DNA from 4 places in the Rossellomorea sp. FM04394 genome. Region 4 is predicted to be linked to each of the others. Evidence: riboswitches for the same ligand, from Rfam matches in the RefSeq annotation. Region 4 holds a riboswitch; each other region holds the start of a gene.
The links. Region 4 has a riboswitch for S-adenosylmethionine ahead of ACCB35_RS01120 (Na+/H+ antiporter NhaC family protein). Riboswitches for the same ligand answer to the same signal wherever they lie in the genome.
Positions count from the first base shown of each region.

Region 1: another riboswitch for S-adenosylmethionine. It lies ahead of ACCB35_RS18825 (homoserine dehydrogenase); the one in region 4 lies ahead of ACCB35_RS01120 (Na+/H+ antiporter NhaC family protein).
Region 2: another riboswitch for S-adenosylmethionine. It lies ahead of ACCB35_RS10695 (Fur-regulated basic protein FbpA); the one in region 4 lies ahead of ACCB35_RS01120 (Na+/H+ antiporter NhaC family protein).
Region 3: another riboswitch for S-adenosylmethionine. It lies ahead of mtnK (S-methyl-5-thioribose kinase); the one in region 4 lies ahead of ACCB35_RS01120 (Na+/H+ antiporter NhaC family protein).

Region 1 is NZ_CP168654.1:3,716,823-3,724,611, forward strand. It holds gene ACCB35_RS18820 (aspartate kinase) at 6-1,202, opposite strand; gene ACCB35_RS18825 (homoserine dehydrogenase) at 1,364-2,611, opposite strand; SAM riboswitch class I at 2,771-2,881, opposite strand; gene ACCB35_RS18830 (DUF2254 domain-containing protein) at 3,186-4,526, shown strand; gene ACCB35_RS18835 (hypothetical protein) at 4,570-4,830, opposite strand; gene ACCB35_RS18840 (helix-turn-helix domain-containing protein) at 4,872-6,104, opposite strand; gene ACCB35_RS18845 (protease inhibitor I9 family protein) at 6,523-7,023, opposite strand; gene ACCB35_RS18850 (hypothetical protein) at 7,141-7,789, opposite strand, start outside.
Region 2 is NZ_CP168654.1:2,148,357-2,156,145, forward strand. It holds gene ACCB35_RS10675 (flavin monoamine oxidase family protein) at 1-100, shown strand, start outside; gene ACCB35_RS10680 (DUF2975 domain-containing protein) at 240-713, shown strand; gene spoIIP (stage II sporulation protein P) at 811-1,977, shown strand; gene ACCB35_RS10690 (TVP38/TMEM64 family protein) at 2,062-2,628, opposite strand; gene ACCB35_RS10695 (Fur-regulated basic protein FbpA) at 2,824-3,039, opposite strand; SAM riboswitch class I at 3,140-3,247, opposite strand; gene ACCB35_RS10700 (protoporphyrinogen oxidase) at 3,536-4,933, shown strand; gene ACCB35_RS10705 (NAD-dependent epimerase/dehydratase family protein) at 5,020-5,943, opposite strand; gene ACCB35_RS10710 (glycosyltransferase family 4 protein) at 5,992-7,260, opposite strand; gene ACCB35_RS10715 (hypothetical protein) at 7,290-7,789, opposite strand, start outside.
Region 3 is NZ_CP168654.1:1,628,864-1,636,652, reverse strand. It holds gene ACCB35_RS08200 (pyridoxal phosphate-dependent aminotransferase) at 44-1,228, opposite strand; gene ACCB35_RS08195 (carbon-nitrogen family hydrolase) at 1,350-2,132, shown strand; SAM riboswitch class I at 2,234-2,390, shown strand; gene mtnK (S-methyl-5-thioribose kinase) at 2,509-3,690, shown strand; gene mtnA (S-methyl-5-thioribose-1-phosphate isomerase) at 3,709-4,755, shown strand; gene ACCB35_RS08180 (metalloregulator ArsR/SmtB family transcription factor) at 4,810-5,403, opposite strand; gene ACCB35_RS08175 (methylated-DNA--[protein]-cysteine S-methyltransferase) at 5,523-5,984, opposite strand; gene ACCB35_RS08170 (PAS domain S-box protein) at 5,999-7,789, opposite strand, start outside.
Region 4 is NZ_CP168654.1:198,283-206,071, reverse strand. It holds gene ACCB35_RS01130 (hypothetical protein) at 1-461, opposite strand, end outside; gene ACCB35_RS01125 (MFS transporter) at 613-1,785, opposite strand; SAM riboswitch class I at 2,159-2,263, shown strand; gene ACCB35_RS01120 (Na+/H+ antiporter NhaC family protein) at 2,353-3,669, shown strand; gene ACCB35_RS01115 ((S)-benzoin forming benzil reductase) at 4,289-5,044, opposite strand; gene ACCB35_RS01110 (LVIVD repeat-containing protein) at 5,205-6,572, opposite strand; gene ACCB35_RS01105 (divergent polysaccharide deacetylase family protein) at 6,773-7,531, opposite strand; gene ACCB35_RS01100 (helix-hairpin-helix domain-containing protein) at 7,680-7,789, opposite strand, start outside.

The DNA.
Region 1 (7,789 bases), 950 kb from region 4:
TTACTTTATAGTACGGCTCTCCTTGACTCTATATAATCCAGGCCAAAGTGCATATGAAGGACCCTGGCCGCCTTTTCCACATCACTTTTTTCCACAAGAGCACTTAACCCTACGGAAGATTCCCATATGGACACCTTTCCAATATGGTAGTCATGAAAAACGTTGGTAACCTTCTCTTTCACCTCACGGGATGAGTCGATGCGTCCAATCACAGATACTTTAGATAGATCTTCTCTTTGTTCTATATGGGAATAAGCCTGGTTATATTGATCAACGATTCTCCTTACTGCTTGAAAATCCTGTTCTTTAACGATGAGGGCAAGGTTTTCCTGAAACTTTATTATTTCTGTCTCGATATGGTGTGAATCCAGATCATAAAGAATCAGTGACTCTCCTCCCTGACAATCATGGATTGTGAGAACACAGATGTCTTCCTGATGGGCTACTCCGACTATTGGGGCATTTCTTTGAGTTTTCCCACTGATCAAGGTTCCACGTCCCTCATTCAAACTGGAACAAACAACAAGCGGCACGTGATGTTCCTTCGCATGTTTAATGGCTCTTGGATGCAGGACACCTGCTCCCATGGTGGCCAAGCGTAACATCTCCTCATAGGAGAGAGTATCAATTTTCGATGCCCGGGGAACGACTCGTGGATCCGATGTATAAACACCATCCACATCTGTATAGATATCACATCTTACGGCTTTTAACGCCGATGCAAGAGCAGCTGCCGTCGTATCCGAACCGCCCCTCCCTAATGTGGTGACCTCTCCTTCTTTGGTAATCCCTTGAAAGCCGGCTACTACGACGATTCGTCCGTCTGATAACTCCGAGTTGATCCGCTCGGTATCAATCGAGGTAATCTTCGCATTCCCATATACTCCGTCCGTTTGGATACCCGCCTGCCTCCCTGTCAGGGAAACTGCTTCGATTCCCTGATGCTCGAGGGCCATTGTCAAAAGGGAAATCGTCACCTGCTCCCCAGTACTTAAGAGCATATCCATTTCTCTCTTGCTTGGCTCTGTTGCAAGTTCCCCTGCCAATTTCACGAGGGTATCCGTCGTTTTATTCATAGCTGAAACCACTACAACAACGTCATGCCCCTTTTCTTTTTCCTTCAAGACATGGAAGACCATCCGTTTGATTCGATCTGTAGAACCAACAGAGGTTCCACCAAACTTTTGAACAATAATACTCAAGTGATCCCCCTACTTTCTATCAGACCTTTTTTTTGAAGCTGTTTTTATTTTCACTTATCCTGTAGTGGCTGCTTTCCGCTCCAAACAACATCGTGATAAACATTCTCTTAAAGAAATTTCCTTTAAACAACGATCGGTATGATACTTGCTAAATACTCTTTTTATAAAACGGCAGCGCCAGTTTTCACTTTATTTTCCAACGGAATTTCTTTTAGAATAGAAACGGCTTGGATATGATCATGTGTCCTTAGAAGAGTTTGAAGTGTGTCTTTGCTGCCTTCAACAAAAACATACAAGTGATCGTCCAGCTGAATGCGATCCTTTAGTGTAAACGATGGGATCCAACTTTGATAATCTTCATTTTCGCGGATTCTCAGAACCCATTGGTGGCGGTTCTCTTCATGAACTTCCCCAGAGCTCGCTGTGCTTTGTGCAGAGTCCGTATACTTCCGTTCTATCAGTGAAAGAAAATCCTCTACCATGGCGCTTCCGGTAGGTAATTTACCGGCACCGGGACCGAGCAGGGTGACCCTGCCTACAAGACTGCCCTTGAGTGAGACGGCATTTTCCACATCCTCCACGCCGTAAAAAGGATGGGTGTCATGGACAAGGATCGGTTCGACTTCACCCTTGATGTGATTGAATGAATCCCGTTCCAGGGAGCCTACATGCTTAAATCGCAATCGAAAAGATTCCGCTGCTTGAAGCCATTCTGCTGTCAGGTGTGATATTCCTTTTCGTCTGATATCCTTCCAATCCGGCTGTTTGCCAAAGGCGGTTTGACTTAGAATGAGGAGTTTATAAAAAGCATCATAACCTTCAATATCACTGGTCGGATCAGCTTCAGCATACCCCTTTTCCTGCGATTGCTTTAATGCTGTCTCAAAGGAAATTCCACGTTTTCTCATTTGCGATAAGATGAAATTGGACGTCCCATTCAGGATCCCTTGAATCCGCTCGATCTCATTCACCTTAAGAAGCTGCCTGATACTCCCGATTACGGGAATTCCTCCGGCTGTCGTCGCTTCAAAACCGATGGATACCCCATTATTCCTCGCCTTTTCCAATAGATCCGGACCATATTTAGCAAACATCGCTTTATTGGCGGTTACAATATGAATTCCCTTCTCAATGGCTTGGGTTAAATACGTATGACCCGGTTCTTCACCTACTATTGCTTCAAATATCACATGAAGATCAGGGATATCCAAGATTTCTTGAAAATCCGTTGTTACTTTAATGGACGAATCGATGCTCCGTTTTTTAGCGGGATCCTTAATAAGGATGGCCCTTATCTTTACATCTTTCCCCAGGATTTCCCTCATTCTTTCCTGATGGGTATCAATGGCTTCACAGACTCCTTGCCCGACTGTTCCAAACCCCAGAAGTGCCACATTTATCGTTGACATGCTTCAGCCTCCTTTATCACATTTTTTCATTTTCAGACTAGCTTGGTTCATTCCTTTGAAGCTCCACTTAGGAATCACTTAGAATAATGTGGGAAAGAAAGAGGGTATACAGAAAAGCCCTCTTCTTTTTAAGAAGAGGGCTTTATGAGCATGCTCCTCCCCTTATCTTCCAGATCCATATAGAATCTGTAGGAATTGGCACCTTTACAGTCTGATCCTGTAGGTTGCCGGGCTTCATCGGGCCTATCCCTCCGCCGCTCTTGATAAGAGATATATCGTTTGTTTTGGTATTACTTGCTATTTGAGTATGAATTGGATTATATAGGGGATTCATTCCTTCGTCAATACCATTTTTGTTATTTTTAAAAAATTCTTTCTAATGTGACGAGAGAGGGGAATTCCTATTGGTTTACTTAAGATTGAGCTCCTTCTACGAGCCTATTAATCTAATTTACAGAGAGACGTTTTAACATGATCTGGCAGGGAAAACTAACCCATATCTCTTTATTTGAAAGGAACCGAATCTATTATGCTCAAAAAAATGCTTCCCTTATCCATCAGAAAATATATGCTCATGTCAAAACGGCAACGAATGCGTGAGATTCGACTGAACATTTGGTATATGCCGTTCTTTTATATTTGTTTCTCCATACTCCTTGTCGCTCTCACTCTCTACTTAGATCTGTATGCAGACATTTCTCAGTACACATATGGTTTCCTAAGTATGGATGCCGCTGTTACACGCATGCTTGTCAGTACACTCATCGGGGCCATTCTCACACTCAGTGCTTTCACGCTGAATTCGCTCCTTGTAGTACTCACGATGTTCAGTGGTCAATTTTCACCCAGGATGCTCCTTGATTTCATTTCGGACAAACAAACGCAGCACGCCCTTGGAATTTTCAATGGCAGTTTTGTTTACGTACTGCTCCTCTTTCTTTTTATCGGAAATTCAAAGGAAGAATTGTTTGTTGCTGCCCCGACCATGACGATCGGACTTGCATTCCTTACTGCCGTCACCTTTATCTACTTTATTAACCATGCCTCTACCTGGATGCAGGTACACAATATTACGTACAATATGAAGCAGGTTTCTGAAGTGATGATCAATCAAACGCTGAAACATGACTTAGAAGCCCACCGAACTAAAAATGCCGGGGATATCATGGAGCATCATAAGAAAAATATTGTTCATGTGAAGTCAAGAGAGTCGGGATATATACAGTTGATCGATTTTCATGGAATGATTGAAGCGGCCAAAAGAGATCAACTTGTCATTCAGCTCCACCATAAAGTCGGGGATTATGTTTTGGCAGGGAATGAATTGATGAGCATTTGGGGACCTGAGACCGAAGATATTTCCACTGATCTCCATCTCGACTTTATCGAAATGGGCCAGAAGGAGACTGAAATTCAAGATCTCCAGATGGGGATCCATAAGCTTGCAGAAGTTGCGATTAAGTCCCTTGGGAATGATGACCCTAAAACGGCATCCAATACGATTGATCAGATGGCCGATCTTATGCTGACAGTTGAAGAACACCTTTCCTTCACCCCCTATTTAATCGATCAGGAAGGAAAAATTCGAGTCATTCTCCAGACAGAAGCATTTGATTATTATCTCTATCGTGGATTTGGCTATATCAGGCATTATGCAAAAAACAATCATCTCATCATTACTGACATCGTTCGGGCACTCTCACTTATTGCAGAGTCCATTGCCCCCTCTAAACACAAAGCCATTTGGGAATTTGCCTGTAATACCATTGATCATATTGAAAAAGAAGTGATTTATGAGTTGGATAAGACGTTTCTTCTCCAGGAAGTTCATAAACTGGCACGTCTCACTGAAAATCTTAGGGAATATAAGAAAATCGAAAGTAAATTCTATCCGTCTGCCAATGAAAATACGTAAAAAGCTTCATCCCTTTTAGAGGGATGAAGCTTTTTACTAGGAGTTAAATCCATGTTTCGACGATGCTGGTATCTTCCCCTTGTGCTTTCGGTACGATCGAGAAACGTTCGGGAATTTCACTTCGGATTGCTTCTAATGTAGGTCTCATCAAAATATAATGAGTGGGCTGATTGACATCGAATAGCCTTGCCACAAACATGCCTTTATAATCTTTTGGGCTTGAGTAAATACAAATGATGGGCATTTTATAATCACTCAATGTCACCTCATCAAATGATGAAATTAATCGATCCGGGTTTTCCATCTAAACCTCTCCTTTCTCTGTCATTTCTAATCATATAACCGTCAGCTAAATACGCATTCTTTTCCTTTTGCCTCTCTACTACCATCCATTCTATTATGGTTGTAGAGCTTTTGAATGTAATAGTTGCACTGGGCATATTGCCCTTCTTCCTTTAATAGAGGGATGATGACATTCTCAATATAGTGATAATATGCTTCCTCTCCCTCTTGGATCCTGATCTCAAGCATCGTAAAGAACGTTTCCAAGTAGGAATTTTTCATATCTCTCACAGATGTCTGTCCCTCCTCTATTAAACTAGCATATTTTTCATTATTTGCGGAACCGTCTACATCCATGGAACTATCAATATAACCAAAGAGGCTGTTTACATACATTCTTTTATCGGACTCGTGTTTCAATAATCCATATGCTATGTGAAATGCGTCTCTTGCTTTTCTATCATCCATTACGTCTCGATAAAGATTCCCTAAATTCAGGTGAAGAACGGCTTTTCTTCTATGATCATGGAGATTATCACAATGTTGGATCAACTCGTCATATTTCTCCACTAGCGACGCAAGACTCGCTTCTTCGCCTCTGGCTTCTGCTACCAACTGAATCGTAGCAGCATCTATACACCTTGTAAAATTAAACGTTTCCTTGAAATAGTTCAAAGCCAGCTGACTATATCGCAGGGATTTGTCAAGCTGTCCAAGATCATGATAGCCAACTGACATATGATAATAGGATTCAGGATTGGAATAAATATCCCGATCTATTTTCTCCAAATACTTTATGGCTGTTTGCGGATTTCCTTTTGCAAGCTCATACATGCCTTTTATATGATAGTATAAGTGAAAATCATAATCGAACATATGGAAGGACAGACGTTTATTAGAAAACTGACCTAAATAGAATGCAGCTTCTTTTAGCTCTCCTTTCATAATAAAGTACCTTGCTTTCAGCAGCTTAAAGGTGCCATTAAGCGTTTCAATTTTGATTAATGGATTTTGTTCGATGGTCTCTTTCAATAATTCGATTTTTCCATTTACCTGCTTGATCATGACATCATGCCACAATTCCAAATCTAATCGTAATTTTTTAAACGCCTTTAACTCTTTCTCCACGTTAATATTCAGCCTTTGATTGAACAATTCGATTTTATCTTTCGTAATCTGTAAGTGTCCGCTTTCAATTTTACTGATATGGCCAGGTGTACAGATCCCATCCCCTACCTGTTTCTGGGTCATTCCCTTAAAGATTCGATAATACTTAATAAATGTCCCAATATGCATGATTTAACCTCCAGGGTGACGTAGTATAGGTTGATTCATTTCATCCAAGTTTTTATTTCAATATAGGTTATACTCCTATTATACTAATAACTGATCATGAAAAAATTGGGGTTTTCAGCAGGTTTCTTTAAGTCTCAAACAGAACTATTATCCTAGTCATTTTTACTTACGCACCTATATTACTGAATATTAAAAGTAAATTCTAAAGAAAAATCGGCACTAAATCATATATATTTGAAAAATTATCAATTATCCGGCTTTGTGATTAAAACGAGATTAGTCCTTTTGATCTATTCTATTTTCCCGATTTCTTGAACATTTTTTATGCTATTTTCCGAAAGGAATTGTGGCCTTTAAAATTAGAAAAAAAGATAACCGGCACCCACCTGACTGATTCAAGGTGTGCCGGTTATCTTTTTTACATTTGATCTGAAGGTTGAATAGGAGGATCCAACTGGATTTCCTGGTTTGGATAAATCCTGGAAATAACAGAAGAGCCCATTAATCTCTTAATTTCATTTGCCGGTAATTCTATTGACACCCCATTAAAGGCTGTTTTATACCTGTGTTTGATACGATATTCCACTTCATTATCATCCAGGAAGGCATGAAGTTCTTGCTCGAAAGCCTGATGACTCTGTTCAACGTGTTCCTTGGCTTTGTCCAAGGTCATATCCACGCCTTGAGCTTCTGCTTCCAGAACGGCGATTTTTGCAGGTTTTGTCTTAAACTCAATAATAACGGAAACAACCTTCTCACTTGAAAGATTAATGGATGGATCAACCTTGACCGCCGAATTCATCGTTTCTTCCACCGCCTCATCCTCATTCTGATAGGTACTTTCCCCTGGATCTGCCTGACATCCTCCTATGACCATCATAAAGACCAGGAAAAGGACTCTCCAGTAGCACTTCTTCATTAACATTCGATCTCCTTTATTTAAGAGTTTAAAAAAAAAAGACAATCTATCAGGATTGTCTCCTTTCGATTGCCTTTTCAAACGTTATTCACGAAGTTATTCTATTTTAGAGATTCGTTAGTTTTTTGCACCATCATCCATTTGCTTGGCTGTTACATTCAAATTCGATGTATAGGTAATTCCTTGATACTCATTACCTGCTTTTTCGTCCAGTTTGATTGCGAAAGAAAGGTCAATGTATTGGTCATCATTTAATTGCCAAAATTCATGCTTCTCGCCCTCTTTAGAACCGTCCCCAAGTACCATCTTGGCTTTCCCGCTCATGCCTTTTGCAGCAGGTTGTGCCTCTTCCTCTACAAATCCGACAACCATTTCAACTCCAGGAGCGATCGCTTTGGACATAGATCTAACTTCATTGGTTGTCCCATTGAATAACTCATCTAAGTAGATTCTTGATTCTTCCAGGATGTCGTCTGTCATTTCTTGTCCTTCAGAGAACTTATAAGCGATATATCCTACTTTATAGGCGTCTAAAGGTACATCTGCACTTAGAGACTGGTTATAGGTAGCTTTAAGATAAGCATCCATATCACCTGTGTTTTCAATCTTTAACCATTCACCGTACTTTAATTGTGAAGGGGCAAACCCAGTAGCTTCGATGATCTTGGTTTCCATGTCTTGTGAGTTGTTGATCTCCAATGTACCGTTTGTGATCTCTCCTGTGGCATTTGTCTCGGATGTGAACCAAGAATATGTACCAAAGCTT
Region 2 (7,789 bases), 2.0 Mb from region 4:
AATTCATTTTGCCGGTGAGCACACGTCCTCCTTTCATGGTTGGATTGAAGGGGCGATTGAGTCGGGGGTGAGGGTAGCCAATGAGGTGAATAGCAGATAAGGTTTTAAACGCATGAGTATACTCATGCGTTTGTTTGTTTAGGAATTATATTATCTAGAATAATTAATCAATAATATTTTATTGGAATACAATAAATCTCATTATATAATTTAGAAAAACATGGTATCAGAGGTGTGTTATGAAACGAGCAACGACAATTTTCTTAAAAGGGGCCGTAATGGCAATAGGAGCGATTGTATTCATCCTTTGCGTTGTCTGGTTGCCTACCATGGCAAAGCATTCGGCTGATCTTTTTCCCGAATTCGCTTATTTGAAATGGCCAATTCTAATAGGGGTATACTTAACGGCGGTTCCATTTAATTTAGCGCTGTACCAAGCATTTATGCTTTTAACGTGTATTGAAGAGAACTCTTTTTCAGCGAAAGCAATAGTGGCTCTTCACCGAATAAAACTGTATGCCTCATTGATTACTGCCATTTATGTGGCAGGTATAGTATTTCTACTAATCCAAAATGCTCTTCATCCGGGTATTGCTATGGTTGGGATCATTATCAGCTTTGCGTCTGTCACCATTTCCATTTTCGCAGCAGTCCTTCAAGAATTACTGCGAAATGCACTTAGACTAATAGATGAAAACGATTTTTCGGTATGAGGTGAAATAGGAAATCCGACCGAATTCCCGAAAAACCTTCTACTCTATCAACCCCCTGCATAAAGTTAACTATTAAATACTTTATATAGGGGTACTGATGATGTCGTATAAGTCTCGAAACAACAATAGCTTAGTCCCACTAGTATTCGTCTCTATGAAGGCAATCATTCGGGTAGTATTGATCGGTATTGTCCTCATGTACTTGACCGTATGGTTGATCTCATCAACTGCCATTAAATTGAGGGTGGATAGTTTACTGTATTCATCAATGTCGGAACTAGTACCGAAGGAAACGTTTCTTATGTTGTTGTCACAGGAAATGACAGGATTGCGGGTTACGAATGAGGCAGCATTAAACAATGATTTTGATTGGTTGGAAAGTGTCACCAATGTTTCACTCCTTGATCCGCGAAGTTTATTTGGACGGGAAATCCCAGGAATCGAAAATTATCATACTCACATAGCCGTTGCGGGGAAGGGGACTGACATTACGAACCTCCCAAATGAATCACCGGCTCCAACAGAAGATCAGTTGAAGGATCAGGAAATCGATCAGAGCCAAATTGATCAGGCAAACAACAATTCAGGAGACGGAGTTCAAGAGATTGATGAAAAATCCGTCTACATCTATCATTCACACAGCTGGGAAGCGTTCAGCCCGCTAATTAAAAATAACGATTCGAAAGATCCAGCGAGTACCAACGAGAAGGTTAACGTCATTGCTGTAGGGTCCAAATTAAAGCAAGAGCTTGAAGCTAGGGGGATTGGGGCAGTTCAGGATAAGACAGATGTAAACAAAGCACTTAAAGACAAGTCATGGACATATTTTGAATCCTATCAGTTATCAAGAGGACTAGTACAGGAAGCCATCGCCCAAAACGATGACTTAACGTACTTGATCGATATCCATAGGGATTCTCAGCCACGGAGCATCACTACCAAAACCATTAACGGCAAAAACTATGCCCGCTTATTTTTCATAGTGGGAAAAGAAAACAAAAACTTCGAAAAGAATCTGAAAATCGCGAAAGAGTTGAATGCTAAGTTAGAAGAAAAGTATCCCGGCATCAGCCGCGGAGTCTTTATCAAAACAAGAGCAGAAGGCAATGGGGTGTATAACCAGGATCTAACAGAGCGAGCCATGCTTCTTGAGTTTGGTGGAGTGGAAAATAATTTAGTAGAACTGTATAACTCAACAGAAGCATTTGCGGAGATCTTTGCAGAATATTACAAAAAGGATGCCGTCGAGGTGAATGGACAATAAGTAATCAAGAAAAAAGACGTTGGCCGTGTGGTAGACGTCTTTTTTCCTATCCTTGAATAGAGTGGATTCTTGGAATGGCCAAAATCATAATCTTTTCATTCTCCAACGATATCCCAAATAAATCATCCCGATCACCACTGAACCCGCCAACAAAATAACCGTGCCCTTATCCGCATCCAACACATTCACCACCACGAATGCCTCAATTAACAACGAAGGAATCTTTCCCACAGAACTGATCACGGAAAAGGCCACAATTGAAATAGAGCTAAAGGCAGCCGCAACGGTTACCACACTTGAAGGCACAAATGGAACCATACGAAAGAAGAATAGAAGAAATATCCATTCCGTACCAGACGCTTCTTTTAATTTAAAAAAATATTTGTTTGACAGAATCTGATCAATACGGGCAAACTTAATTCCTTTTCGATATAAATAAAAACTAACAATGGCTCCTAATGATTCACCAAGTATGGAAACCCCGATTCCAGGCAACAACCCGAATACGGAAATGTTAAAGGCCGTCAAGAAGACACTCGGCAGAAAACCAAGAATACTGATGACAACATTTATGAAAATACTGATAAAAAAGAGAGACCAACTATCGAGGCCGGTGAATTCGTTCACAAAATGCTGCAGATTGAGGGTCATAGGGTGTATTCCTTCATATGAGAGTGGATTATCATGGAAATATATGTAGTTACATCTAAAACAATCCCATGTCATTTTAGAAAAAGTCTGGACACTTGTCAATGAAACATGAGGAAGAACTGCAAATACCATGATCATGACCATTTGAATGAAACTCAGGAAGCCCCAAACCACTTCCACGGATTGGGGCTCTTGTCAGCTTGTTAACTTTGCACAGTTTTTCCATTGAATCGAGCCTATATCGCTGTGCGGATGGCTTTCATTCTGAATGTATTTAAATTCGTCCTCTAGTTCCTGAAGGGTCAACTCGAATAGCTGTTTGTTTCCTTTTTTGAAAATGTTATGGGCTATCAATTTGTTAATTAATTCATTTCGTCGATTATGAATTGCATCCTGTAGGGTTTTCCCCATTGTGATCACTCCTCTTATAATGTAAACGAGTTGAGGAAGGGTCATTAAAAAAAGCCCGCTTCCCAGTAGATAAGAAGAAGGCTTAATGCAACAAAACTTCAACTCATCTTCCAAGCAAATTGCTTGTGGAATTAGCACAGTGTTCTATGGTATAGAATCTGTTGCTGAGGCATCATCGGGCCATTCCCTCTGCCTCTCTGGATAAGTGTATATAGTCGTAATGAATTACATTCATTATATAGTTGAGTATTCATAGTTGTCAACTTGGTATTAATATAAAATGTGCATAATTAAAGGTAGAATAGGATGTTGAGAGTAAGGTGAAGGAAGAATTGAATGATGAAAAAAACGGTCCAGCCTTGCAGATTATGCTCCTAATTCAGCCTACACCCCTTTATTCACGATACCTTTTCTCAATTCAGACACAGATTTTTTTTCTAATCAACAAAAAACATGATAACCTGTATACATAAACGCAATTATTGGAGTGAATCGTATGAAGACAGTCGTTGTCGTAGGTGGAGGAATTACAGGATTAACAGTGCTGTACCATCTTCAAAAAATGTCCAAAGAACGAGAAATAGATATCAAGTTAATACTCATCGAGCGTGATCACCAGCTTGGCGGCAAGATCAGAAGTGTAAGAGAAGCGGAATTCATTATGGAAGCAGGAGCGGATTCCATTGTGGCCCGTAATGAAGGGGTTCTCCCTTTAGTTGATGAACTGCACCTTAGAGATGAACTTGTCTATAATGAAACAGGCATATCCTACATATATACCAATGGCGAATTGCATAGGATTCCGCATGACACGATTTTTGGAATTCCCATGACCGTTGAGTCTCTTCACAAGAGTACCTTGGTGTCGGATGAAGGTAAGAATGCAGCACTTAAAGACCTTGAAACTAAAAATACACAATTTACAAAAGAAAGTTCAATCGGTGAATTTCTAGAAGCATTCCTGGGTAAGGAATTGGTAGAGAATCAGGTGGCGCCGGTATTGTCAGGGGTCTATTCTGGGAATTTGCATAAACTCACCATGGCTTCGACCCTCCCATACTTACTTGATTATAAAAATGAATACGGAAGTATTATCAAAGGTTTATCTAAAAACAAACAAAAATTCCAAGGGACCTCCAGTAAAAAATTCATCTCGTTTAAAAATGGGTTATCAACCATCATCGAACGTTTAGAAGAAAAATGCTCCAGTACGACAATATTAAAGGGAGTAGAAACAACTAAGCTCCAAAAAACAGGAGACAAATATGTGCTGACTCTTGGTGGTCAAGGTAGCATTCAAGCGGATTATGTGGTATTCGCAACACCTCATGATGTAACCCAAAAGATTCTGACCCATGAAAAACTTGAACCTGATTTTAATAAACTGAAAAACTCTTCACTCATTTCGATCTACCTCGGGTTTAATATTCCAGATGAGGAACTTCCTGCTGATGGCACTGGTTTCATCGTCTCAAAAGGCAGCGAATTAAAATGTGATGCATGCACATGGACGAGCCGGAAGTGGAAGCATACGTCCAGTAACCAAAACCTTTTATTGAGACTTTTTTACAAAAGCACAAACCCTCACTATAAAGAGTTGAAAGAATTTAGTGAGGCAGAACTTGTGAGCACGGCACTCGATGATATCAGGAAAAGTATCGGGATAAACGGAGATCCGATTTCTGTAGAAGTGACGAATTGGAAAGACCTAATGCCAAACTATCATCTTGAACACAGTCGGTCTGTTCAATCGTTAGATGAAACTCTCGCAACCGAACTACCACGTGTCAAGCTGGCCGGAGCATCGTATTTTGGAGTGGGCATAGGTGCGTGTATTAAAAATGGAAAGGAAACAGCTGAATGGATTGTAGATAGGTTGGGGAAGAATGTTTGATTTAGAAATTCAACATTTTCATTTTTGAGAGTAAGATAACTAAAGAAGGAAAAGAGCCTGAGCTTATCCAGGTTCTTTTCCTTTACTTATTTAACATTATAATTGTTTTTGAAATAATCCACTGTTTTCTCTAATCCAGAGATCAGATTATAATTTGGTTCCCACTTTAGATTGTCTAGCGCTTTTGCATTTGATAGGTGACTGTTTAGAATATCTCCTTCACGTTTCGGTTTGTAGTCAGGAGTCAGGGAAGAGTGAAGTTGGTTCGATAGTAGTGTGCAGAGAAGGTTGACGGATGTTTGGGTGCTGGTGCCGATATTGATGATTTGGTTGTCTGCATTTGTGATGGCAAGAAGATTTGCCCGTGCTACGTCATCTACGAAAACAAAGTCGCGTGTCTGGTTACCATCTCCAAAAATGACAGGTGCTTCGTTGCGTAATAATTGTTCAATAAAAATGCTTATTACTCCGCCTTCCCCATCCGAGCGTTGCCTGGGTCCGTAAACATTTGCGTAACGCAGTATGGTGTATGGAAGATCATTGAGCCTATTAAATAGCTTGATATAGGTTTCAGATACTAATTTTGAGGTGCCGTAAAAGGAAATTGGGCTAGTAGGACTATCTTCATGAATAACCTCACTTGTATAACCATATACTGCACTTGAAGAGGAGAAGATGAACTTTTTTACACCGTATTTGGTGCAGTACTCCAACAACTTTACGGTACCTAATACATTGACAGCCGCATCTTCTGCAGGACTTTCCAGTGATTTGGCTACGCTGACTTGGGCTGCGAGGTGCATGACGACGTCAGGTTGTTCTTTCTTGAAAAGCCTTTCAATTTTATCGGATAATAGGCTTTTTCGATATATTTTGACTCCACGTGGCACGTTTTCTTCCCTGCCATTAGAGAAGTTGTCTAAAACAATCGGGGTATGACCTTCAGCGAGCAGTAAATCTACGAGTTGTGAGCCGATGAATCCGGCACCGCCTGTGACTAAAACCTTCATATATGATCCTGGATCAGTTTATTCTCCCTCAAGATGAGTCTCCTTTCTTCATAAATATGTTTGATAGATCTGTTCAATTTTTCTCGTCATTACTTGGCTGGTTAAGTGTTTACGAGCATAGGATTCAGCAGCGTCAGCAAAACGTTCGCGTTCTTCCTTATTCGTAATGAAACGCTTTATTGCATGTGCAAGTTGTTCAATGTTACCAGGTTCACAAAGGATGCCCGTTTCTTCATGCTGAACCATTTCCGGGATTCCGCCACATGTTGTGGAGATGACCGCTTGCCGGGAAAACATCGCTTCCATGACAGATAGCGGAAAGTTATCATTTACAGTTGCTAACACATAGATGTCTGACATTGAAAGAATAGAGGGTATATCATGACGTTTTCCAAAAAAGATTACGTTATTTAGCTTAAGTTCTTTCGCTTGTTCCATCAGTTTTTCTTTCATGACACCATCCCCGACAATCCATACTTCTACATTAGTCAGGTGTTCACGAAGCTTGGACAATGCTTCTAAGAGAATTCCATGACCTTTACGAGGGGACAGTCGGGAGACACACGTCAGGATAATGTTTTCATGATTTTTATGAGGAACTGGTTTAAAATCTATGCCCGTATGAACGGTGGTCATCCTGTCATCTTTTGCACCGAAATCCATTAAGTTAGGTCGAAAGGAATCTGCGATCATTACAATTTCAGTACTTGCCTTTATACCTACTTTCTCAAGTTCAGTAAAATAAGCTTCTTCGATGGATCCTTTCTGAATTTTGTCGAATTTCAAACGGCTTTTCGTAAAGAACCCGTGGGGCGTAAAGAGTAAAGGTTTTTGGTACGTTTGGTTCAAATGACCGAGAATGAAAATAGCAAATAGGTCTTGAGCGTGAATGATGTCATATTGCTGGAGATTTTTTTCTTTGAGAAACAGTTCGAATACATGGAGGTAGCTAAGGTTTTTAATGATTTTTTCATTGACGATTCCGTAGCGGTTGAGCATAAAGTAACGGGCTTCAGAGGCAGCTTGTGGAATCCATTCATCAAGCTGTTCTGAAGTCATGTGGTTAGGCGCTAGTACATCTACACTATGACCGATGTCTTCAAATCCTTTTTTAATAGAGGTAATGTAGTGAGACAATCCACCTGTATGAGGGTATTGAAAAAATGTGACGTATAAGATTTTCATTGGTTTTGAATCGTCACCTCTTGTTTTCTGACCGAATGGTTGGAGGGTGAGAGACTCCTCATAGTCTCTTGCCACTCCATAATACTGATCCATTATGGCCAGAAGAGAGGGGTGAATGTTGAGTGAGGGCATACGACTCAAATTTTCTCATCCTTTCGTTTCTATTTATAGATACCCAGTTCACTTCCCCAAGTTGATATTTTTTCTAAATGGTAGGGGAGAAGCTCGCCGCCTCGGTTGTCGAAGATACGTCTAAGCTGAGTGTGTAATCCTTTTTCCAGAGTTCGCTGAAGATACGCCATTTTGTACAAATGAATAGGTTTGGTTTTAAATTCAATTCCATATTTCTTCATTTCATTCGTATACACGTCAACCGCATGGGTACGAATCTCTTCTCCATTGCTCTGCCAATCCTTCCTGAAGGCCAGTAAAATTTCTACCAGTACAATCATGTCAAACCATGTTGGGGAGAATTTGGCTGATTCCCAATCGATGAATTGAATCGCCCAAGGTTCATTTTTACTTACATCTTTTGAACAGATATTCTGCATATGAAGATCTCCATGAGTAATGGAAAAACCGCTGGCCATTAATTCAGGGAAGAAGTCAGGTCCATTGCTGTACAAATTCTTCAATGGTTTGTAATAAGGTTTAATGATGT
Region 3 (7,789 bases), 1.4 Mb from region 4:
TATTAATTATTCAGTTGGATTATTGCACCAATTTTGGCTTATGTCAATCCCTTTTGTGGAATAATTCTAAACTTTCAATACGTGAAATCGCTTCTTTTATCCGTTCGTTTGTGGTTAAAAGTCCTACACGTACATACCCTTCACCGAATTCTCCAAAGCCTACCCCCGGAGCAACAGCGACTTTGATTTTTTCAAGTAAATAGTTTGAGAACTCTACAGATGTAAATCCTTCAGGTACCTTTAACCAGGCGAAGAAGGAACCTTGTGGAGCCTTTACATCCCACCCTATTCCCTGAAGCCCGGAGATTAATAGTTTTCTTCTTTCTTCATATGTTGAAACCAATGCATTCACGCATTCCTGCGAGCTTAAGAGGGCTGTGGTAGCCGCTTCTTGAATGGCACCGAACAAGCTCACATAAAGGTGATCTTGAAGGACGTTGATCGCTTCTATGACACTTTTATTCCCAACTGCAAACCCGACTCTCCAGCCAGCCATATTATATGTTTTCGATAGAGTATAGATTTCAATACCGACATCCTTAGCTCCTTCTGTTTCCAAGAAGCTAATAGGTTTCTGTCCATCAAATCCAATCGCTCCATAGGCAAAGTCATGCACAACACAAATATCATGCTGATCGGCAAGTTCCACTGTTTCTTCAAAGAATGATTTTGTGGCGATCGCACCAGTTGGATTATTGGGGTAGTTAAGAAACATTAGCTTTGCATTATATAACTTTTCACCGGACAGTTCTTGATAATCAGGTAGAAATCCATTTTCCTCACGGAGAGGCATTTTAATCATGCGGGCTTCTGCTAATGCAACCCCGGATAAATAATCAGGATAACCGGGATCAGGCACTAATACACCATCACCAGGGTTCAATAAACATTGAGGAATTTCAACTAATCCTGCCTTTCCTCCAAACAGCACAGCTACCTCTGTTTCCGGATCCAAACCTACACTGTATTCACGGAGGTAGAAAGCGGCAATCGCCTCTTTAAATGACGATAACCCACGAAATGGGGGATATTTATGATTGGAAGGTGTAGCAGCTGCTTCTGTCAGTTTTTCCACAATATGAGGAGGAGTCGGCTGATCCGGATTTCCCTGCCCTAAATTAATGACATCATGTCCCTCTTTCACAACAGCATTCACTTTCCCTGCAAGGGATGCGAAAAATTGTTCAGGTAATAAATCTAAACGTTTTGCCTTACTATAAGTCTTCATACACTCACCCACTACATTTTTTTGAAAATTTATTACTTTCAAATTCTAGTCACAAATGATATAACGGAAAATAAAGAATGTAAAGCAATAAATTCCAAAAGGCCACAATGAGGTGAAAGAAATGATTCAAAAGATAGGTATCGCACAAATGGATATTGTGTTCGGAAATCCTTTAGAAAACAAGAAAAGAGTCGAGAAATGGGTTAAAAAAGCAAGTGAAGACGGCTGTGATACAGTTGTACTGCCTGAGCTTTGGACGACTGGATATGATCTTACAAGAATGGATGACATCGCTGATAACGGAGCAAATGATTCATCTTCTTTCCTGACCGCCCTGTCCAAAAGAAATTCCATTCAGATTGTAGGTGGTTCTGTAGCAAACAAAACACAGAATGGTGTAAGCAATACACTTTTAGTAGTTGATTCCAATGGCCGGTTGGTGAAACAGTATTCAAAGCTTCACCTTTTCAAGCTAATGGATGAACATCATTATTTACTTCCCGGACAAGAGGATGGCATGTTTACCCTTCAAGAAACAGAAATGGCAGGATTGATTTGTTACGACATCCGCTTTCCGGAATGGTTCAGAAAACATGTACTAATGGGAGCCAAGGTCGTTTTTGTCGTAGCACAGTGGCCAGCAGCACGGATTGATCACTGGCAGACCCTCTTAAGGGCACGGGCGATTGAAAATCAGTGCTACGTCATCGCCTGCAACCGTGTAGGCAGTGACCCGAACAATGAATTTGGCGGTTGTTCCCTCATCATTGATCCATGGGGAGAGATTCTTTCAAAGGGATCTCAAACGGAAGAATTGGTTTCAGCTGAAATCGATTTACATGAAGTAGAAAGAGTCAGAAAGCAGATTCCGATATTCCAGGACCGAAGACCGGATTTTTATTAGAAAGGTTATTTTCCAAAAAAACGTTGACATGGAAAATACTTAAATGGTACCATTCAATTCAAATGAAACATTCTGAAAGTTTAATTAAATAGCGTACGCAACTCTTATCAAGAGCTGGCTGAGGGATTTGGCCCTATGAAGCCCAGCAACCGACCATAATACCGCATTAAAGCGGGGCGCAGTATGCGCCGGATTGACTAATCCAGTAAGGCACGGTGCTAATTCCAACAGAAAGATATTCTTTCTGAGAGATAAGAGGCGACGAAGATGATTCTTCAAGCCTCTTTCGAACATGGAAAGAGGCTTTTCTTATGCCACGGAAAAGCCTCCATAACACCGTCTTTAAATAAGGGGTGTACTAAAAGGAGGAATAAAAATGGCAATTACAAAACTTAATGCGTATCAACCACTTACTGAACAGTCAGCAATTGTGCTGGCCATTCGGTTAAGAATTTTTGAAGACGGAACTCTCTTGACGTGTAAAGAAATTGGAGACGGTAACCTAAACTTGGTATTTCATGTAGTGGAGAGTGAGACAGGTAAAGGAATCATCATAAAGCAAGCACTTCCTTATGCAAAGGTTGTAGGGGAAAGCTGGCCATTGACAATCGAACGGGCAAGAATCGAAGCGGGTGCTCTAAAGCTTCAACAATCATTTGTGGGAGATCTGGTTCCTGAAGTGTACTACTCAGACCCTGCACTTGCGATTACGGTAATGGAGGATTTAAGTGCACTGACGATTGCCCGAACAGGTCTTATCAAAGGGGAAAAGTATCCACAGCTCTCCCAAGACATTGGAACTTTTTTAGCCAATACACTGTATTACACATCCGATTATGCCCTTCATCCTTTCAAGAAAAAGGAATATGTGAAAGAATTTTCAAATCCAGAGCTGTGCAAAATCACTGAAGACCTTGTATTCACGGATCCTTTTTTCAACAGTGAAACCAATGAATTTGAGGAAGAATTATCTGAGGATGTTCAGCAGTTATGGGATGATTTCACTTTAAAACTTGAAGTGGCCAAATTGAAAAAGAGCTTTCTAACTGAAGGAGAAGCCTTGCTGCATGGAGACCTTCATACTGGAAGCATCTTTGTCGATCAGTATCAGACAAAAGTGATCGATCCCGAGTTCGCCTTTTATGGACCGATAGGCTTTGATATTGGGCAATTCATCGCAAACCTTATTTTCCAGGTGATTTCAAACCCTGAAGAGAAAGAAACGATTCTCTATCACATCCAGAAAACCTGGAACGTCTTCTCCACTACATTTTCCAACCATTGGAAAGTAAGTGGCGATGCCTACACGAAGGTAAATGGCTACCTTGAATATGTATTGGAGAAAAGCTTTCAAGACAGCATCGGTTTTGCAGGCTGTGAATGTATCAGAAGAACAATAGGTCTTGCTCATGTTGAAGACTTGGAAATCATCGCTGATAAAGAACAAAGAATACAGGCCAAACGTGCTTGCTTAGCCCTAGGGAAAGAACTGATCGTGAAACGTAAACAGATTTATTCCATCGAGGAACTCATATCCTTAATACAGTCTCATTCCTAATGAATAAAGGAGATTATCATGACACAAACACTTACAATTCCAACTTCACTGGAGTGGCATGAAGATTATTTACTGATTCTAAATCAACAAAAATTGCCTAACACAGTGGAATACATCAAACTGACGAACATTGAAGAATATTACGATGCAATTATTACGCTAAAAGTGAGAGGTGCTCCCGCCATTGGCATTACAGCTGCTTACGGATTAGCCCATGCAGCCCGTCAATATGAAACGAATGACTTAGCAGAATTTATGGACCTCTTTCAACGAGACAAGAAATATCTCGCCGGTTCACGTCCTACAGCGGTCAACTTGGTTTGGGCTTTAAATCGCTTAGAAAATGTACTAGAGCATATATCTTCGGTTAATGAAGCCAAAACCAATTTACTTCATGCTGCAGTCCAACTTCATGCAGAAGACGAGGCAGTATGTCGTTTAATAGGAGAATATGGATTAAGTGTATTGAAGGACAAACAAATCGTGATGACCATTTGTAACGCCGGTTCCATTGCAACGAGTAAGTATGGAACGGCATTAGCCCCATTTCATTTAGGAAGGGAAAAAGGAAAAGCGTTCCAGGTTTACGCATGTGAAACACGGCCCGTACTTCAAGGAGCACGACTGACTGCTTGGGAATTACAACAATCAGGAGTTGACGTCACCCTCATCACCGATAGCATGGCGGCTCATACCATGAAAGAAAGAGGGGTGGAAGCTGTCATCGTTGGTGCTGATCGCATCTCTGCCAACGGGGATACCGCAAATAAAATCGGAACGTCCATGCTCGCCATTCTGTGTAAACACTTCAATATTCCTTTTTATGTGGCCGCTCCGTCCTCCACATTCGATCTATCAATTCGAAATGGTAATGAGATTCCGATTGAAGAAAGAACCAGGGAAGAGATCACAATAGTAGGTGGAACATTGATTTCACCAGAAAATGTACCTGTTTATAATCCTGCTTTCGATGTTACTCCGCATGAGTTGATTACAGGCATTATAACGGAAAAAGGTGTTCTCTACCCTAGCTTTGAAGAAAGTATCCAACAAAGCATCGGTTAAAGCCAAAAGAAAGAGCAGGAGATTTCTCCTGCTCTTCTTTAGACTTCATCGATATTATTCATATAGTTTTGATGACGCCCACATTTCCCTCGGGTTCACTTCGTATATGCCATTTTCCCGGTACATAAACTGATGAATAATAAATTCTCTTCTTAGGGTTGCATAGTCTTCATGAAATTGCTGAATGTATTCATTCAAATCTTTTTCCGGATATTTTTCACCCACCTTTAATCCTTCCACCATATGTTCCAAAATAAATAATTTCTTTTTTTGTTGAGAAGGAATATTTTTGATTCGTCCATTTTTCTCCAGAAAATTATTCTTTACCTTCTGTTTTTCTTTCAATAACTTCTCTGACATCACACTTTCCCCTTTCTCTTCCTGAGCAAACTGATTAAGAACATTCCCATGATGTCTTAAAACCTTTTTATTTAAATAGTAGTAAACCGTGTTCTTCTCTCTTCTTGAATAAACAAGATTGCACTCTTTCAGTTTCGTTAGATGATGGGAGATTGTCGGGGCAGTGAGTCCCAGCTTTCCGGCAATTGCTCCCACGTGCAAGCTTTCTGATGTCAGTAAATAGACAATCTTGATCCGGGTCGGATCCCCCATCGTTTTATGAAAAGCCACCTGCTTACTTAATTGCAAAATGTCTCCCTCTCTCTATTTAGATTATCGTCTAATTAGATAATAATCTAAATAGATAGGAAAATCAATTTCGTATAAAAAACAGGCATCCTCCCGATGGAAGATACCTGTAATTCATTCTATTTTTCCAACAACAATAGGGTTTCTTTCTTATCCACCTGCTTACCGGCATAGCCTGTAAGTGTTTTATTCTTACCTATGACTCGGTGGCATGGGATGATGATGGGGAAACGATTGGCTTTATTCGCTTGCCCTACTGCCCTTACAGCTTTAGGTCTTTGAATCGCTTGGGCTACATCCTGATAAGACCATGTTTCACCGAATGGGATCTGTTGCAGGGTGTTCCATACTTCTTTCTGAAAAGCAGTTCCTTCTATCCTTAAAGGAAGATCAAATTCTCTTCTCTCTCCTTTAAAGAATTGTCTGATTTGTTCTTGTGTACTCTTTAATATTGGATGATCCGTGTCAGAACACGCCTTCTCTTCACCTTCTACAAACTGTACTGAAATAAGATGGCTATGATCTGCTTGAAGCTCTAAATTTCCAATCGGGCTCTCCATCACAATAGCATGAATTGACATTTTGCACGACTCCTTTAAGATTTAGGCAGATAAATATGGAAGGTGGTTCCTTCTCCAACAATACTCTCAACCTGAACGCTTCCTTTATGCTCTTTAATAATTTTAAAGCTTACCATCAGCCCTAGTCCAGTCCCCCGTTCCTTCGTAGTATAGAACGGTTCACCAAGCTTTTTAATCTTATCCTTTGAAATTCCGCCTCCCTGGTCTTTTATTCTAATATGAATCATTTCATCCTCTGTTTCCTGGATACCGATGGAAATGAACCCACCGTCCGTCATAACTTCAATTGCATTCTTGATGACATTAATGAATACCTGCTTTAACTGATTTGGCTCTGCAATGATGGTTGGGAGATTCTTTTGGTAACTCTCCTCGTACTGCACATTGTGCATAACTGCCTGAGCACTTAATAGATCAACGGTATCTTTCATGATCTTGATTAAATTCGTTTCTTGATATTGAATGGCCTGTGGCTTTGCTAACACTAGAAACTCAGTAATGATGGATTCAATTCTCTGAAATTCAGAAGTAATCACATTAAAGTACATTTCATGATCTTGACCTACACTATTTTCCAACAATTGAATAAAGCCTTTTAGGGCGGTCATCGGGTTCCTGATTTCATGGGCAATCCCGGCAGCGAGCTCCCCAACTACACTTAATGTATCTGATTTTCTTAACTGTTCCTGCATTTCAATTTGTTCGGTAATGTCACGAATGATCGTTAGATTCAAATTAGAGAGCAAATTATACTTGGATGACAGCTCCACGTATTGAAGCTTATCCCTATGAGAAGTTAACGTTTTTAAAAACGTTGCCTGTCCTTCTTCTTTTAATTGTTGTAAATACTCATCATATGATTCGTCACCAGGTTCGATATTCAATATCTCACGTACATCTTTTCCGATTAAGTGATCTTTCTCGATCGTAATGATTTTGCTCACTTCTGGATTTGCATCTACGACAACATAATTGTGATTGGTTAGGAGCAGGCCGTCCAATGAGCCTTCAAAAATTTTCCGAAACCTCTCCTCACTCTCCCGTAATTCCTTCTCCATTTGATACCTTTCACTGACGTTACGGAATATCGTCATGTTATAGCCGTCAACGGAATGAAGCTTAGAAGTGAATTCCAAATGCTTCAACTGATTGTTAGGCATGAGAAACAACACTTCATCCCTTACAGCACCACTTCTGTTTAACTGTTCCATGACCAGATCAAACTTTTGGCTTTCCAGAGGGTAAACAAAGTCCCTGATTCTCTTCGAAAGAAGTTCTGAAAGTGAGCATTCAAAGATCTTCAGGGCAGAAGAGTTGGCTTTTAATACTCTACCATCCTGATCCCATAACACAATGGCATCAATCGCTTCTTCAAATAATCCTTTAAATAACTCTTCGTTCCGCTTTAATTGAATTTCCATCTGTCTCTTCTCGGTTACATCTCTAAGGATGGCCATATGAAGCTTGTGATGCACATAGGGACTTGTCGTAAATTCAACAATCGATATGCTGTGTGCTTTTTTTATCGGAATTTCTCCTCGTGCTTTTTTATTTTGAGAAATCAGTTCTTTTATCTTTTCAATCTTATAATGGGCATTTTCAGGGATAAAGGAGCTTATGTTCCTGTTTGTGATTTCTTCCTTGTCCAATCCGACTTGTGAACTGAACGCCTGATTCACATCGTTAATATTTCCTTCAATATCAAAGAGAACGATTCCTTCTGATGCATTCTGGAAAATATTCGATAACAAATGGACATTCATATGATCTTTTCGCTCTTTTTCCTTTAGTTCCGTTACATCCTT
Region 4 (7,789 bases):
GGCTGACCTTTCTCTAAGGTGGTTTTTTTTGAAAGAAAACTGCCAAAGGTATATCCACTAGGTCCGAAATCATTCACCATGGTAAACGTTCCACCTTCACTGCCATGTATAAACTTGAACTTTTCCTCATCTGAAGTAAATCCAAAGGATAAGAGAGACTGCTTGAATAGGTACTCCACTTGATTAGAAGAAAAAGGATCGTTCTCCACAAGTTTTCCATTTTCATATACCTCAAGCGTCTTTTGCAGATCATCACCTTCTCCGAGATTTCCGTCCATCTCAAAATATTGAATATCCTGAATCCCTGTGAACATAATCAGCTCTTTTTCTTTTGCATTTACTTCATAAGGTTCAATCGTGAGTACTGTCTTGCTTGATCGGTCTTTTTGAAATGTCTGCTCGGGTGTACATGCTGTAAGTAAAAGGACTATCCCTATTATGAAAACCCATTTGATCCTCATTATGTCATCACCCACAAAATAGTTTGCTTCTATATATTATTATACGCCGGTATAGGTAAATCCTTCCTTTATTATAATTTATTTAAATTTTCTAACAAATAGAAAAGACGTCTAAGAGAGAGACTCTCATTAGACGCCTGGAAATAATAAATTAATAGGCAAGTGCATTCTTCTTCTCTTCTTTCATGAGAACGAAGCAAAGGAAAATACCTAATAGGGATAAGACTGCGAAGAATAAGTACACCGTGTAAATGGAATACGTTTCATAGATAAAACCACCGACAAAGGTACTGAACCAATTCCCCAACCCGTTTCCGATTGCTGAATACACGGTAACGGCTGTTGCTGTAATATGGGAAGGCGTGATTTCTTTAATGTAGCGCAATCCGGCCGGAATGAATAGCCCTATGGCCAGACCTTGCATAACCGCCGATGAATAAACCAGCCAAAGACTGGGCTCTGTAAAGTAAAAGAGCCAACGGAGCATGGACGCAGCACCCGCTAACGCTGCAACTGTTAAAAGTCCGAACCGATCAATCCATCCCCCGGCAATCCTCATAAAGGGCACTTCTGATAAGACAGCGATTAAAAACGCAAGACCGATTCCGGCATACGTCCCCCCAGAATCCTCAACAAATAAGCCGAAGTAAACATTATTGGCCAGGTTTGGACCGAATACTAAGAAGGTTACAGCTAAGAAAATGAGGAATTTCTTCATTGTAAATAATTCTTTCATCCCTGCTTTTAAATCAAGCTTTGCTGCCGCTCTCTCTTTAGGAAACCGAAAGGAAAGGAATCCTGATAATACTAGACAGATAAAGAAAGAGTAAAAGATGATGGTGGGACCGATGAAACCTTCCGAAAGTTTCCCCATCATAAAGACAGCAATCCCGAAGCCCAATGAACCGAACAGACGGATATTACCGTAGTTATACCGGACTTTACTTGTATACTTCAAGCTGATACTATCTGATACAGGAATGATTGCACTTTGAAAAATCGCGACTAGAATGGCCACTAGAAGCAGGCCATAGTAAAAGTCCATAAACAAGTAACCGAGTGCAAAGATTCCCGCCACTAAAGAGGTTAAACCAAGAACCACGGTAGGACGATTAGTTGTGTCACTGACCATTCCCCAAATAGGCTGGAAGAAAATCATCATGATGGGACCTACAGACATGATCGTTCCAATCTGATAACCATTTAACCCTACGCTTTCGCTCAAATACACACTGAGTAAGGGATATAAACTACCTACACCGAAGAACGTTAATAAATAGAATCCTTGCAAGGTAAAAATTTGATTTCGTACATTTCTTTCCACTACCGTATCCCCCAAGATGTTTTTGTCTTCCTTATAGTAGACCTTGAACGTTCAATTGTCCATGAGTTTATGCCTTATTATGGATAAAGTCATGTTTTTCAAAGCTCTTTCCGGCGTTCTCGTCTTATGCTTGTCGGGACTGAACGAGCCGCCTTCGCTTTTGGTTCATCCAGCTGTGGCGGCTAGTCCCTCGAGGTCATAACCCAAGAACGCCAAAAAGGCAAAAGGCGCCTTTCCGGCGTTCTCGTCTTATGCTTGTCGGGACTGAACGAGCCGCCTTCGCTTTTGGTTCAGAAAAATTTCCCGTTTGACTTTTTTGAATAAACCCTTTAAAGTATGGAAGTATATTTTAAATCAACTAAATACGATATTCTTCTTATCCAGAGAGACGGAGGGACTGGCCCTGCGATGTCTCGGCAGCGGACTCATATTGAGTGCTGTGCCACATCCAGCAAGCGAAATGCTTGAAAGATAAGGGGAGTGTTTCGTTCTATTGAAACCTCTTCTTATTTTGGAAGGGGTTTTTTGTATGTTAGTAAATTGAACGATGACAAAGGAGTGTTAGGAATGAATCAAGAAAGAGGAAATCTATTGGCATTACTGCCTTTAATCATATTTGTTTCTCTGTTCCTTGGAGCAGGCATCATTTCAGGAGACTTTTATGCCTTTCCTGTATTAGTATCAATTATCATTGCATCCGTTGTAGGTCTGTTGATGAACCGAAAAGAGACGTTAACGGCTAAGGTTGAGCGTTTCGCTAAAGGAGCCGGTCATCCTGATATCATGATCATGGTCTTTATCTTCCTTTTAGCAGGGGCTTTTTCAGGAGTAGCTGAAAAGATGGGCGCCGTTGATTCAACCGTGAATTTTGCCCTTTCCGTGCTGCCTGGTAACTTGATCATTGTGGGATTATTCATTATCGCTGCTTTCATTTCGTTATCGATGGGAACATCCATGGGGACGATCGCAGCACTCGCGCCAATCGGTGTCGGGATTAGTTCAGGGACAGATATTTCTATGCCCCTTGCCATGGCAACGGTCATTGGAGGTGCGATGTTCGGAGATAACTTATCATTTATTTCTGATACAACTATTGCAGCTGTTCGTACACAGAAAACGGAAATGAAAGATAAATTCAAAGTCAACTTCTTTATTGTATTACCTGCTGCCATCGTCACAATAGTGATTCTCCTTTTTCTTACTATGGGGAATCAGTCGACTGTCGGAGCGGAAAGCTTTAATTGGATCAAAATTCTGCCTTACCTTGGAGTTATCATCGGTGCTCTTGCAGGATTAAATGTGTTTGTCGTTTTGTTAGGCGGAATTGTTTTAGCTGGAATCATTGGATTCATTGATGGAAGCTTTACCCCAGCCAGTTATTTCGGGAGTGTAGCCGATGGGATGACTGGCATGGCAGAGATTGTCATCCTTTCTGTGCTGATAGGCGGAGTTGTCGAACTCATTCGCCATAACGGCGGAATTCAGGCTTTACTTTATCACGCCACTCGCAAAATCAAGTCTCCTCAGGGAGCACAGCTTGCTACAGCAGGATTAGTAAGTTCTACTAATCTTTGCACAGCAAACAACACGATCTCAATCATCATTGCTGGCCCGCTTGCTAAAACGATCAGTGAGAACTATGGCGTTGATGCCCGTAAATCAGCCAGTATCCTTGATATTTTCTCTTGTTCCGTTCAAGGATTGATTCCTTACGGAGCACAGGCTCTGTTAGTGGCTGAAGTTGCAGGCATATCACCGATCAGCATCATTCCATATGCTTTCTACCCTGTCCTGATTGCTGTTTGCGGACTTATTGCCATTCGATTTGCACTTCCTAAATTCACTCGCAAATCAGCACCTGATGCAAATCCGGTTCGATCTTAATAAATGAGAGTAGAGAGACAAATCCTTTGAGGTTTGTCTCTTTTTTTGATACTCTCTTTTCGCAAAGATTGTTGCTTTTTAACATAAGCACTGTTAAGGCTCTGTCAATTAGTGAGTGCTGGATGGTGAGGGGAACTGCTCCGCTTGCAGCTAGCGTTCGGCCGAGCCTCCTCAGCTTAGCCGAACGGGGTCTCGGCACGCCCGTACTTCCGCAGGAGTCTGCGCAGTTCCCCTCACCATCTTTTACAGTTTTTTTGTGACAGAGCTTCAAACTGTGCTAGAAAACAAAATTACTTAAAAGATACTTCCTTAAGAGAGACAATCTCTCCTTAACTTAAATGAGATTGTTTGCTAGAAAGCTTCTTTTAATTGTTTTCGATTAAGGATTCATGCTCAGAAAGTTGATTGGAGCGGAAGGATGCTCGACTCCTGCGGGAATAGCTGGACAGGTGAGACCCCGGAGGCGCAGCCGAGGAGGCTCACCGCCAGCCCCGCGGAAAGCGAGCATCCTGGAGCGGAAATCAACTAGTACTTTCTCTTCTATAATAACAACAAACTTTACGAAATGAGCTTTTTGATAAGAAAAAAGCAGATCCCCTTACAGGAATCTGCTCTCTTTTTATAATAAATCATTTACATGATAAAGCTTGCCACTTTCAAGTTCGCTTTCTGTCACAAGCTTAACCAGCGCATCTGCCACGGTATTTGTTTCACGGAGCATTCCTTCCTCTTTATAGCGCTGAAAGGATTCGACATCGGCAAAGGCTTCTTTCGAGGATGAACGGATTTCCCCTTGCATGTCCGTATCCATCACACCAGGGCTGAAGGCAATCACTTGATGTCGGCTATGCTTTTTAGAAAGCTCTAAGCTTACGGTTTCTGTCAGCATGTTCACTCCCGCCTTGGTTGCGCAGTACGTACTCCAGCCATATACAGGGCGACTTCCTGCTCCAGAGCTGATATTGATCATGATCATCTTCGATTCAGAACCACGGGCTGCTTTTATCATCTCATTGGTTGCGATCATGGGAGATAGTAAATTCACATGCACACTCGTTTCAAGAGCTTGGTTTTCTACTTCACCAGAAGGGTTGATTGGTGTCACCACACCGGCATTTTGGACAACGTACACTCTTTCAGGTTTATATCCAAATACCTTTTTACCAGCTTCACGGAAGACCGCTTCTGTTTCTCCTGATTTTGCAAGATCGCACGGTAAGAAATCATACGATACCTCTTTATCCCCGGCAAGCTTTCGCAGTCTTTCATTATCTGATCGCGAAACATTGATCAGCCCTATGCCCTTTTCGATAAAAAGCTTGGCAATCGACTCTCCCAAGCCTCTTGTTGCTCCTGTCACAATTGCATAATCCATATCGACTCATCTCCTTCTCACCTTCTGATTATAAGGGAGAGTCCTCTTTTTACAAAAAAATAAGCATTGGTTTAATATAACATTTACAATTGAGATCAAATTCTTCCGCTTAAGGAAGCTCCACGACAAAGAACGACTTTATCGCAGAGCCATTAGGGATTTACTCTGATTTATTATTTTTCTGAATCACCTTTAAACCTGTTCCCATGTCGGAAGCAAGTATATAGTTCCGGTTAGCAAATACGCCCCATACAAATGAGTTTTCCGGTACATATCTTCCGATCTCTTCTGGCTTTGAAGGATCGGAGATATCAACCGCTCTTACTCCTCCAGCATAGTGGGAAAGGTAGAGGGTGTTCCCTACTACTTTAGGATCATGAACTGTGTTTGCAAATGTAACCCCATCCTCGACATTGTCGACTAAATCCGTTTTGAAATCACTTAATAATTTAGGGTTGGACCTATCTTTAATATCAAAGATTCTCGTATACCCGTATGACTCTTCATACCCTTCTCTTTTAGGAGCATAGACCTCTCTCGTCTCAATAAGCACGGTTCCCCCTTTCGCTACTTGGGCAGAGTGGGCAGACCCTTGTTGTAGTGAAGCAAATTCAGTACGTCCTAAGTACTCAGGATTGTCCGGGTCGCTTATGTCCAGCATGATTGTCCCTAAATCCCAAAATGACAGGAATGCGGTTTGTGCATTCTCATCCGTCATGACACTATGGTTGAAAACAGGACGGACCTTGCCGTCGGGTGCATTCCAATGATAGCCATTAAAGTCATCCGGAACTTCATCAAGTTGTCTCGGATCGAATTCATAAATCGTTTTCGGGTTGGCAGGGTCCGTAACTTCTACTAATGAGAAATCCTTCTTTTCCCCATGTGTGTAGTAATCCGCATAATTGCTTGCTGCCAGTACAAATGCTCGGTCTCCCTGTTTCGCCAAGTACAACTCGTGGGTACCCGATGCTCGCTGATCAACTGCCCAGAAACCTAATTTCTTAGGATGATATGGATCTGTTACATCATACAATAGTACTCCACCAACCGAGTCAGGGTTACTTCGATCGAGCCGTTGTACACTTACCGCAGCTAAATCACCTGTAAAATCCTTCGTATTCACTTGCTTTACAACAACTTTTTCCTGCCATGTACCCGGAATTTCATCTCCAAAAGAAGCAACTTCAATCGGGTTTGAAGGATCTTTCAAGTCAAATACTCTTACGCCACCGTTTCCACCATTACTTGTATGGGTTCCAACATAAGCAAAATTTTTATGGGCATAAACATCTGCGGTATTATTCTGAACTCCATCCTTTTCTTTTAACTGGACAGCCGCTACTTCGTTCCAGCCGCTCACGTTTTTACTTCCTTCTAACTGCGGGATGACAGCAAGACTACCGGCTTCAGCTCCTTTTTCAATTGAAACATCGTCTAATACGTCATGGGCAGATGCGGTTGGCGTAATCATAGCTAATCCTAATGCACCAATAAAAACAGATTTTAGTAGAAGATTTTTTTTCATTTCACTAACAGCCTCCCGGACTTTATTACCATTAATTTCTTTTTATGGTTTTATATGTTTTAACATAGAAGAGAAGACTTGTCACCAAATCCATATGAAAACAGATGAAAAGGACTACTTACTTTCGTAATATTTAGAATATTTAGTTCAATTGATAGGGATAAAACTAATCCTTTCTGACCACAAAAAAAGCACACCATTCAAGGCATGCTCTCATCAATTAAATGATATTCAGGGATTAAATCTGACAGTGGGACAATGGAAGCTTTTTTCTCATAGAGAGGAATAAATTCTTCGAGCATTGTGGCAACCTTGATCCCTGTAACCCCAACATGACCAATGGCAATGGTTGAGTTGTCACTGTCTAATTCTTTCGAAAGAATCTTGGCTTGCTTTCCGATATGCTGGATGGTATAGACATCATCAAAGAATAATTCGTTTTCAAGAAATGGAACGCCTAATTCTTTTGCAAGCTTGGGAATGACACTCTTTCCCGTTGTTTTACTATCCAAATAAAATAACCCCTTATCCTTGCATACCTCTAAAACGATCCTCATGACCCTCTCATCGGCAGTGGCCCTTGATCCCATATGATGATTGACTCCTACTGCATAGGGGACTTCTCCGATCGCCTTTTCTACTCTTTTCCGGATTTCGTCATTTGAAAGCGAAGTGGTAATCGCCCCGGGGCCAAGCCAGCTCGCTTTCCCTGACATCGGTTCCATGGGTAGATGGACGATGACCTCATGCCCAAGCCCATGTGCCTTTTCCGCATCTGTCCTGGTTGTTGGCAGAAAGGGCATAACGGCAATCGTCAAGGTGACGGGTAAGTTCAGGATCTCTTCTGTTCCCTTCATATCATTACCTAAATCATCAATAACGATTGCCAGTTCATTATGATGGGCTGGAAGGGGCAGGATGTTTCGGGCTGAAACGGAAGCATGAAAGGAAATAGTCATTAGTAAACAGAGGAACAGGATCCTCATCTCACATCACTCCTTTTTCCTTTATCATGTCCATTTTGAGGAGGATATACGAATGAAGTCCGTCCCCGAAGAGAGCGTAAATAAAGGCAGGAAGCTGATTGTGGCTTCCTGCCTTTTTATATTATATGGTACGTCCCTCATCCCAGGCCTTCGTTGGGCGGTCACTGGGGTAACCGTGGGTATGGCGGTAGGTTTTTCTTTGGGTGGTGAAGTCCCACCAGTTTTTCTTGG